DNA from 2 places in the Arthrobacter sp. UYEF21 genome. Region 1 is predicted to be linked to the other one. Evidence: riboswitches for the same ligand, from Rfam matches in the RefSeq annotation. Region 1 holds a riboswitch; the other holds the start of a gene.
The links. A riboswitch is a leader RNA that binds a small molecule or an ion and turns the genes downstream of it on or off. The one in region 1 is predicted to bind cyclic di-AMP.
Positions count from the first base shown of each region.

Region 2: linked by a shared signal. The riboswitch ahead of ABIB27_RS02555 (C40 family peptidase) and the one ahead of ABIB27_RS14640 (aggregation-promoting factor C-terminal-like domain-containing protein) in region 1 are both predicted to bind cyclic di-AMP.

Region 1 is NZ_JBEPNF010000014.1:66,319-71,294, forward strand. Features, by position in the region: gene ABIB27_RS14635 (sensor histidine kinase) at 1-1,072, shown strand, start outside; cyclic di-AMP (ydaO/yuaA leader) riboswitch at 1,166-1,320, shown strand; gene ABIB27_RS14640 (aggregation-promoting factor C-terminal-like domain-containing protein) at 1,326-2,030, shown strand; gene ABIB27_RS14645 (YdeI/OmpD-associated family protein) at 2,176-2,619, shown strand; partial or broken gene ABIB27_RS14650 (VOC family protein) at 2,830-3,140, opposite strand; gene upp (uracil phosphoribosyltransferase) at 3,257-3,892, opposite strand; gene ABIB27_RS14660 (phosphatase PAP2 family protein) at 3,934-4,626, opposite strand; gene ABIB27_RS14665 (nucleoside deaminase) at 4,757-4,976, shown strand, end outside.
Region 2 is NZ_JBEPNF010000001.1:530,687-535,662, forward strand. Features, by position in the region: gene ABIB27_RS02550 (hypothetical protein) at 1-74, shown strand, start outside; gene ABIB27_RS02555 (C40 family peptidase) at 141-962, opposite strand; cyclic di-AMP (ydaO/yuaA leader) riboswitch at 966-1,135, opposite strand; gene ABIB27_RS02560 (hypothetical protein) at 1,755-2,339, shown strand; gene ABIB27_RS02565 (TraR/DksA family transcriptional regulator) at 2,490-2,852, shown strand; gene ABIB27_RS02570 (DNA alkylation repair protein) at 2,853-3,395, shown strand; gene ABIB27_RS02575 (DUF1810 family protein) at 3,392-3,775, shown strand; gene ABIB27_RS02580 (DUF1918 domain-containing protein) at 3,781-3,981, shown strand; gene ABIB27_RS02585 (NUDIX domain-containing protein) at 4,036-4,572, shown strand.

The DNA of each region.
Region 1 (4,976 bases):
CAGATACGGCGATCTCCTGGTCACCGGACTTCCGCTGGCGGCCAAGGAGGGCACCCTGGCTTCGCTGGTGTGGACTTTCGTGTTCGTTTCCCTGGGCGGACTGTTGCTGATCGGGCTGGCCGGCACGGTTCTGATCCGGCGCACCATGAAGCCCCTCGAGCAGCTCTCTGAAGTAGCCACCCAGGTGGCCAGACTCCCGCTGGACGCTGGCGAGGTGGCACTCGCCGTGCGGATCCCGCCGTCGAACGCCAATCCCGGAACTGAAGTGGGCAGTGTGGGCCACGCCCTGAATCTAATGTTGGACAACGTCGCCAATGCCCTCCAAGCGCGGCAGCGGAGCGAGACCAAGGTGCGGCAGTTCGTAGCCGATGCCTCCCATGAACTGCGCACACCGCTGACCGCCATCCGGGGCTACACAGAGCTGATGCGCATGACCGAGAACTTCACACCGGATGGCAGGAAATCGCTCGCACGGGTGCAGAGCCAGTCCGAACGCATGACCACGCTGGTGGAGGATCTGCTGCTGCTGGCCCGGCTCGACGAGGGGCAGCCCCTGAAACTCAGCGAGGTTGATCTCACCCAGCTCGTCATCGAAACGGTCAGCGATGAAAAGGTGATCGCGCCGGATCACCACTGGCACTTAGAACTTCCGTACGAGCCGCTCTCCGTCAACGGCGACGCGTCCCAGCTGCGCCAGGTACTGGTGAACCTCCTTTCCAACGCACGCAAACACACCACACCAGGGACCACCGTGGTCAGCAGCGTGCGGAAGTCCGCCGATGGCAATGCCGAAATTTCGGTGACGGACGACGGCGGGGGCATCCCGCCGGACTTCGTGGACCACGTTTTCTCGCGGTTTGCCCGCGCAGACGCCGCCCGCAAGGGCACAGCGCCGGAGTCCGGGCCGGGGGCTTCCGAGGGCACCAGTGGACTGGGCTTGTCCATCGTTCAGTCGATTATTGAGGCGCATGGCGGCACCGTGGAGGTGAAGTCGCGCCCCGGACGCACGGAGTTCGTGCTGCGCCTACCCGCCGGGGCCGCTGCGCTGCAAGGCAACGCGCCGTCGCCGTGATTCCTGTTACCAAAATGTGACTTCAGTGCTGAGCTCCTGTACCGTCGATAGAGTGCGGATCCCATTCGGGCCGCATATCCGGATGACGCCAAGCTCTGCCGCTTACCGGATTCCGCTTGACCAGGCAGAGGCGGGGGACCCAGAGTCCCGGGCGTAATGCCCTTGGGGTAAAGCCAGCACTGAATTTCCGTGTGGCCGGATGCCCTCATCCGAACCCGACAGCTAACTCCGCAGGTGTGAGAGGCGATCCATCATGTCTAAATCCAAGGTACAAACACGCCCAGTCGGCGGCGGCACCACGCTTCGCAACAAGTTTCCGTCCCTGGGGAAGCGCGTAGCCGTGCTCACCGCGGCGAGCGCCATGCTCATCGGGTTGGGCGCAGCGGGCCACGCGTCCGAGTCCAACACGATGACAGCAGCCAGCGACACGCAGCAGTTGTCCACTGCGGAAGCCGACTCGAAGCTGAGCATGGAAAAGGCCGAGATGCTGGCGAATCCCGTACCGGCACCTGCAGCGCCCGAGATCAGCGTTGCCCCGCAGGCAGCCGAACCAGCACCTGCGCCGGCTCCCGCACCGGCTCCTGCACCGGAACCCGAGCCAGCCCCCGCTCCCGCTCCGGCACCCGAGCCCGCGCCGGTTGTGGCCGTTAACGATCCCGCCGGAGCCCAGGCTTATGCTGCGGGCCAACTGGCCAGCCGCGGCTGGTCCGCTGACCAGATGCCATGCCTGCAGACGCTGTGGACCAAGGAATCTGACTGGACCACCACCGCCACCAACGCAAGCAGCGGCGCGTACGGCATCGTCCAATCACTGCCCGCCGAGAAGATGGCGAGCGCCGGCGCTGACTACCTCACCAACTACCGCACGCAGATCAACTGGGGCCTGAACTACATCCAGGAGCGCTACCAGTCACCGTGCGGTGCGCTGAACTTCCACCTGTCGCACAACTGGTACTAAGCACGATTCTCCGGAATCCCAACAGCCACAGCAGGCCCTGAATCCCCCGGTTCAGGGCCTGCTGTCCTGCATCCCCGGCTTACTCAGCAGGTTGTCCTCGGGATCCGCGCTTCCCTGGCTTCGGGCGCCGCGGCATACTGGGGCCATGAAATTCACCACCACGGTTCTGGGCAGCGGCAACAAGGCGGGCATTGAAGTTCCCGAGGAGGTCGTCGCGGCGCTCGGTGCAGGCAAGCGTCCGCCGGTGGTGGTGACCATCAACGGCAGGAGTTACCGGAGCAGCATTGCCGTCATGGGCGGGCAGAACCTGGTTGGCGTGAGCGCCGCCAACCGTGAATTCACCGGAGTGGCGTCCGGCGACACCGTCGAGGTGGACGTGGAACTGGACACGCAGCCGCGCATCATTGAGGTCCCTGACGACCTGGCCGCAGCCCTGGCCGCCGAACCGGATGCCCAGGCGTTCTATGCCACGCTGAATTACAGCACCCAGCGGCGGTACGTGGAGCCCATCGCCGATGCCAGGACAGCGGAAACCCGCGCCCGCCGGATCGCGAAGGTTGTAGCCGATCTCAAAGCCGGGAAGAAATGATTTGTTGGCCCTCGCCGTCCGCCTCCAGGGAAGCGTCTACCCAGCCGTAGTCCGGGATATATAGGACTCCGTCAAGCAGTTGACCGGCGTTGGGGCCTATGGCTACCGTCCGAATGCCCGCAGCGCACTCGTTTCCATGTCGAAGAGGGCTGCCCGGCAGGAAAGCGCACGGGCGGCAAAGGGCTGGGTTGTTCATCTCTCCATTTTGCCCTAGGCCTCACGGCCAGGGATGTTACTGCACAGCCCACTTGTTGCCGTCGGGATCCCCGAAAGACACGAAATGGCCCCAGTCCTGAACGTCCACTTCACTCACGGCGACACCCTTGTTTTGGAGGCGGTCATGGGCGGCACGGATGTCGCTGACCACGAGCTGCGGGCTGGGTGCCGTACCTGGCGGCGCGTCTGTGAGTCCCTCGCCGATGCAGATTGCGCACGCGGAGCCGGGGTGTCAGCTGGACAAAGCGGATGGACTCGCTGGGCCGCTCATCGAAGTCCGCATTGAAGCCAACCCTGTCCGTCACCGGCGGGTACTCGCAGTCGGAACCATCGAGCCCGGCACGCGCAGCCGGGGCTGCCGCCCGCACCTACCCTCCTAAACCGCACCGCACCGTGCCGTGCCTTCTGAGGGTCCGCTGCTTTAGCCAGCGATGCCGTACAGCCGGTCCCCTGCGTCGCCGAGTCCCGGCACAATGTAGGACTTCTCGTTGAGCTTCTCGTCGATGGAGGCCAGGACGATGGTCACGTTCGCGTCAGCAAGCTCTTCTTCCAGTTTCGCCAACCCTTCCGGCGCAGCCAGAAGGCAGATGCAGGTCACGTCCGAGGCGCCTCGTTTGAAGAGGAACTTGATGGCTTCGCGCAAGGTGCCGCCGGTGGCCAGCATCGGGTCCAGCACAAAGATCTGCCGGTCCGTGAGGTTCTCCGGGAGACGTTCGGCGTAAGTGATGATGTCCAGGGTTTCCTCGTCGCGGGCCATGCCCAGGAATCCCACTTCAGCTGTGGGGACGAGCTTGGTCATGCCCTCCAGCATGCCCAGGCCCGCGCGGAGGATGGGCACCACCAGGGGTGTGGGCTTGGTGAAGGCGGTTCCCACTGTGGTGCTCACCGGGGTCTCGATGGTCACAGGCTGCGTGCGGACGTCGCGGGTGGCCTCATACGCGAGCAGTGTCACTAACTCTTCCGTCAGCATCCGGAAGACCGGTGACGGTGTGTTCTTGTCCCGCAGGACGGTGAGCTTATGGGCGACCAGCGGGTGGTCCACAACGAGAGTGCGCATGCGTCAAAACTACCATCCGGGCGGGGAGCCCCTGCCAGGAGTCAGCTCGGCTGCTCGTCCCGGATGGCGGGGTGCTCGAACGTTGGCGGCGGCCCTCCGTGCTCCCGTTTCCGCAGCACATGGAACAGCCGATGTGCCAGGATCACTATGCCCACCCAGGCGAACCCCAGGAACCAGCCGGCCATCACGTCCGTCAGCCAGTGGTGACCCAGGAAGACTCGGCTCAGGCCCATGGCGATGATGAACACCAAACCTGCGGCGATCGCCGTGAGGCGGGCCCAAGTTATCTCGAATTGCAGGCACATGATGTACACAATTACGCCGATCACCACAGTGGTGTTCAACGTGTGACCGCTGGGAAAAGAGGGCGACGTCTCGTAAGGCGGGACCGCGTCGGCATGGTCGGGACGGGTGCGGCCAACCAAACGCTTGCCCACTGTGGTGGCCAGGGTGGACACGGCCGCCGCGCCGCCCACCAGGATGATGGGCCGCCAGGTCCTGCTCAGCACGGTGAGCCAGGCGGTCAGGATGCTTGCCAGGATGGGCATGCCGATTCCGCCGCCAATATTAGTAAAGGCTGTGACGCCCGCGTCCAGTGCGGGGGCCCGCAGGCTCTCGGAAAGCTCCAAAGCGGGCTGGTCCAGGGACGTCAGCCCTGCGTCGTCCACCACGCTGTCATAGACCTCGGCACCCAGCAGCGCCATGATCACCACCAGCACGCCGCCCACCAGCATGGTGACCCACAACGCGGCATACGGTCTGAACCACTGGCCGGCACGGGCCCTGAATGTATCGACGTCCACGAGTTCCTCCTGGCATCGGCGGGTGGCAAGGATGGATATCCCTCGAAACTATCATTGAGCCATGGTCCCCGGCGATAAGAAACACAGTGAGTGGATGGGTCTTGCCCTCGACGAAGCCCGGCGTGCACTGGCCACCGAGGACGTGCCCATCGGTGCCGTTGTCATAGGGCCCGACGGCGGCTTGCTGGGTTCCGGACGGAACCAGCGGGAGGAACTGGGTGACCCCACCGCCCACGCGGAGGTGGTCGCCATCCGCCGGGCAGCGGACCGGCTGCGTGCGC
Region 2 (4,976 bases), on a different contig from region 1:
GGGAACGCTATAACGAGACCCAGGCGACGGCTGAGGGGAATGACACGCTGTCCTGGTTCGGGCAGCACGTCTGAGGACGCAACAGCGGCCGACGGCGGCGGGCGGCTGTGTGCCGACCGCCGCCGTCCAACGGCCTGGGGTCACGCTACGCGGACGAAGGAAGCGCCATGGAGCCAGCTGATGGAGTGGACCTCGGTCTTGAAGCCGTCCACGCCGCCACTGACAACCTGGCCGTTGCCGGCAAAGACGCCGACGTGTCCGGCGGTGATCACCAGATCACCAGGGGCTGGCGTCCCAACAACGCTTCCGTACTGGAAGAACTGGCCGGGTGCCAGGTCTCCCACACTCTTGCCGACGGAGCGCAGCGCCTTTTCCACCATGGCGGTGCAGTCCTGATGGACTCCCAGCTGAGAGTACGCGGACGCCAGGATTGCCGAGCCGGCCGAGCCGGATGGGGCCTGGACCGGAGCCGAGGTTGCCGCCGGCTTGATGCCGGTGTTGGCGGGAGCGGCCGGGGCGGCGGCGGTTTTGGCTGCCGGAGCCAGTGCTACTGCCTGCGCCACTGCCGGAGCTGCCTGCCCGGCGGCGGGGATCTGGATCTGGTCACCCGGGTAGATGACCGAAGTCAGGGACAGACCGTTCGCGGCCAGAACGTTGTTGAGGTCCACGCCGTAGGTAGCGGAAATCTGGCCCAGGGTGTCGCCGGAGACGACTGTGTGGGCGTTGGCCGGGGCCGGTGCAGGGGCTGGAGCCACGGCTGCTGCCGGTGCACTCGTTTGACTCTGAACGTTGGCCGTGCCGGAGCTGTCAGGTTCGTGGACGCTGGCCTGGGCCGGAGCGCTGAAGCCGAAAAACAGGCCGGAAGCAGCAGCGACCACAAGGGCCGGCCGTCCGATCGCCAGGGCACGGGACGCGGTGGTGGTGGCTGCACGATGGCGTGCGGCAGTGTACTTCTTGGACATGGTTGATTGCCTCTCCCATGCCTGCGGGGTGAGCTGTCGGGTTCGGGTCGGAGACACCCGGCCGGACGCCGCCGTGCAGGACGGGACGTATCGACTTAACCCCAAGGCTTCAGATGAAGCCGTGGAAACGTGGTTCCCCCGTCCCTGCCAGTTGAATTGCGCTGGGGTCCCGGGTCAGTGGCAGGGCTCGGCATACTGACGGGAATGTCCTGGCTTTGAACCGGGGCACTCAACGACCATAACGTCAGATTTTCCCCAATGTCACATTCCGGTAACGGAATGTACGGCCAAAAGACACCTTTATCTGCAGGCGGATCCATGCCGGAACGTCGACAACATCGCAGGTCAGCGCACATAAACCGTATATGCCCGGTTGGCTCACTAAACGGGCCCCGGATTGCCCAAAATTAGTTGGTTCACGGCCTGCGACTGACATTGGAACGAGCAGGACGTACCCGACGGGAGGGGCAACGGGGATCTCTGCTGGATATCAATGCTTGGCCGGGAGTACGGGCAAGGGTGCGTTGCCCGGTAAGCTCACGAACTATGTCCCCGTTTGTTCAGAATATGCGGCTTCCCGGCCTCGCCGGAGGGAGTGGCTGTGGCCGTCCCCCTAACCTCCGCTGCACAATACGCTGTGGCCGAGGCCTCCCTGCAGGCGGCCAGTTCCCGGGTTGATGCACTGGCCGCCCCGTTGGCCCGGGCACAGGAGAAATCAGGCCGCCACGAGAAGGACGTCGGGCCCTCGCAGCCCAGTCGTACAAGACCGGCGGCACCAACATCGGTTTCTTTGTGGCCCTCGACGCACTACAGACCAACAACATCCACGGGCTAAACGTGGTGCAGATCGTCAGCGCCAAGACGGCGTCCCTGGTCCACAAATCGGCCGAGGCAGACAAGGCCGCCGAAGCGCTCGCCCAGCAGGAGCCTGCCGCCAAAGCCGAGCGCGAACGCCTCGCCGGCGAAGCTAGCACCAAGCTCTCCACGGCCCAGACGGCGCAGCAGGCAATGTCGCAGCAGGTCGCAGAGCAACAGGAGCACAGTACCGAACTCACCGCCCAGCCCGCCTCGCTCAAGGGAACAACAGGGGCAGTGGAAGGTGAATTCCGGCAAGGTCAGGCCCGGCTGGCCGCGAACGGCTGGGCCCAGGACCAATTCCAGTGCCTGGCGCAGCTCTGGACGAAGGAATCCAACTGGCTGACCACGGCCACCAACCCGTACTCAGGGCTTACGGCATCGCGCAGGCGCTGCCGGCCAGCAAGTACGCGAGCGCTGGCAGCGACTGGCTCGCCAGTTACCGAACCCAGGTTAAATGAGGAATGGCTTACATTGCAGACCGTTACGGGTCACTGTGCGCCGCCTGGAACCATTCCGTGATCAAGAACTGGTACTGAACCACGGTGGGTACCGGACCACAACGGTTACGTAACAACAACAGGTGTTCAACCTGACCGGGGGCCGGTGCCAGGCAGAGCCTCCCGCCGGTTTGGCAAATACCGCGGACCGGACGGGCGCTAGGCTTTTCCCATGGCTGATTTCGACCGGTTCCGGATCATGCTCGAGGACGAACGGGACCGAAAACTGGCATTGCTGCCGGCGCTCCGGGCGGATATCTCCTCAGCCAATGCCGCGCGCCAGGACTCCAACGCGGACGACGAACACGATCCTGAGGGCGCCACCATTGCCTTCGAGCTGTCCCAGGCCTCGGCGCTACTGGATCAGAGCAGCGCCGGACTGGCCCAGGTGGAAGCTGCCCTGCAGAGAATCTCCGACGGCACATATGGGGCGTGCGCTGTCTGTGGCCAGCAGATCGCCGAAGGCCGGCTGGAAGCCCGGCCGAGGACTCCGTACTGCATTGAACACGCCGCGGCCGGGCGCCAAGGGCTTTAGGTGACGCCAGTGAATCAAGCAGTCCAGGACGCCGCCGGGTTCATCGATACCACCTTGCAGAATGAAGGCACGTGGTACCGGGCCGAGGAAGTGGAGTCACGCGTTGGCAGGGCGTTGAGTTCGTACGGGGCATCCGTGGGAGCTGTGCGCGGCACCATCCGGGACGCCGGCAGGAAGTTCAAGGACCTTGGCCACGACGACGTGACCGCTTTGGCCTCGCAGCTGTGGGGCCGGCCGGGCCCTGGCCGGCGCCCGGTCTATGAGCGCCGGCTCGCCGCAGTGGTGCTGCTGCAGTCCCGGGTGGCGCTCCTGCGCCACTCCGACCTGACCCGGCTCGAGGGCTTTATCCGGTCCGCGCGCACTGCCGAGCTGGTGGACCCCCTGGTTGCCGACGTGGTGGTCGGCCTCCTGGCCGGGCTGGACGGTACCGAGCGCCAACGCGCCGGCGTGGTGATCGCACGCTGGCACCAGGACCCCGACGAGTGGATCCGCCACGCTGCGGCCATGACCGCAGAAATAACAGACCCGAGGAGACACACATGACGGACACCTACAACCTGGAACGCTTTGTTGCAGCCCAAGACGGCGGCGGGACCTACGGACAGGCACTGTCCGAGCTGCAGCTCGGCAACAAGCCGAGCCATTGGATGTGGTTCATCTTTCCGCAGCTGGCCGGCCTCGGCAGCAGCCCCACGTCCGTCAGGTACGCCATTACCTCCCTGGCAGAAGCGCAGGCTTTCCTGTCGCACCACCTCCATGACGCTGTTCCTGCGCGCTGCGCCCGGCGAGACAGTCTTCAAGACGGTACCGGCACGGTTCTTTGGCGGCGAACCGGATACCGCCACCGACGCTCTGCTCGCCGAGGGCAGGCACTGACCACTGTTTCCTTGTGGCGTTCAGTCGTACTCTGGGGCTGGAGGTGATTGCCATGGAGGCAACGCAAGGCGACAGGATCATCGTCCGGGGGAGGACGGTCGGAACTTCAGACCGGCACGGGGTGATTTTGGAAGTCCGGGGTCATGAAGGGCACCCGCCGTACCTGGTCCGCTTCGACGACGGACACGAAACGGTCATGTACCCCGGCGGCGATTTCGCCGTCGATCGCGGGACGGCAGGCCCCGGCGGCTGAAACGGAACGTCGGGCAGGACATGAGGATCGGCGCGCACCTGTCAGACTTGGGGCATGGATCATTCCCTGACTGCCACGTCCGCTGAGGCCGGTTCCCACGTTCCCCCTGCCATGGCTGGTCCGCGGGATCCAGGTGACGCATGGGTGGAAGGTGACCGCGGCAAGTTTTGGGGCAGGTTCGGTGCGGCCGGCGTGCTGGCGTACGACCCCGCCAAGGGTGTTCTCCTCCAGCACCGAGCACTCTGGAGCCACAACGGCGGCACCTGGGGACTCCCCGGCGGAGCCCTCCACCACGGTGAGGACACGGTCACGGGTGCCTTGCGCGAGGCGCACGAGGAAGCGGCGGTGCCCGCCGCCGGTGTGAGCGTGCTTTTCACCTCGGTGCTGGACGTCGGGTACTGGACGTACACCACCGTTGTGGTCCTGGTGACGGCGCCGTTCGATCCCGTCATCAGCGATCCGGAAAGCCTCGAACTTCAGTGGGTTGCGCTGGACGAGGTGGACCGGAAGGAACTGCACCCCGGCTTCGCAAAAGCCTGGCCGGATCTGTGGCCACGCCTGCCGGAGCTTTACGCCGGACCTGGTCAGTAGGCGCAGCCAGTAATCCTTGCCGAACTCCGCGCTGCCGAGGATGGGCAGGTGGTCCGATTAGCGGCTGCTGCGGTAGTAGATGGCCAGTCCCAGCCGGTTGCCCTTGGTGGTGTCCGCGAGCAGCAGCGGCCCGAGCGTTTCGGGCCGGTCGGCCGAGTCGACTTCCTGCAGGCACAGTGCGTCGATGCCAAAATTCCGTGCGGGCGCGAGGAGTTCGCCGCTTGCTTTGTGCTTCCGAAGGTTACAACTGATGACGCGCGTGCGTGGACACCTCGCCCGAGGGGCGCTAGCAGGACCAATTTCAGAGTCTACCCAGATAGCGTTCCGCGGGCGGCAACATGTTGTTGCGTCACCCCGGCTCCGTGGCACCAGTTAGAGTTAATGATCATTCACCCATAACCCGG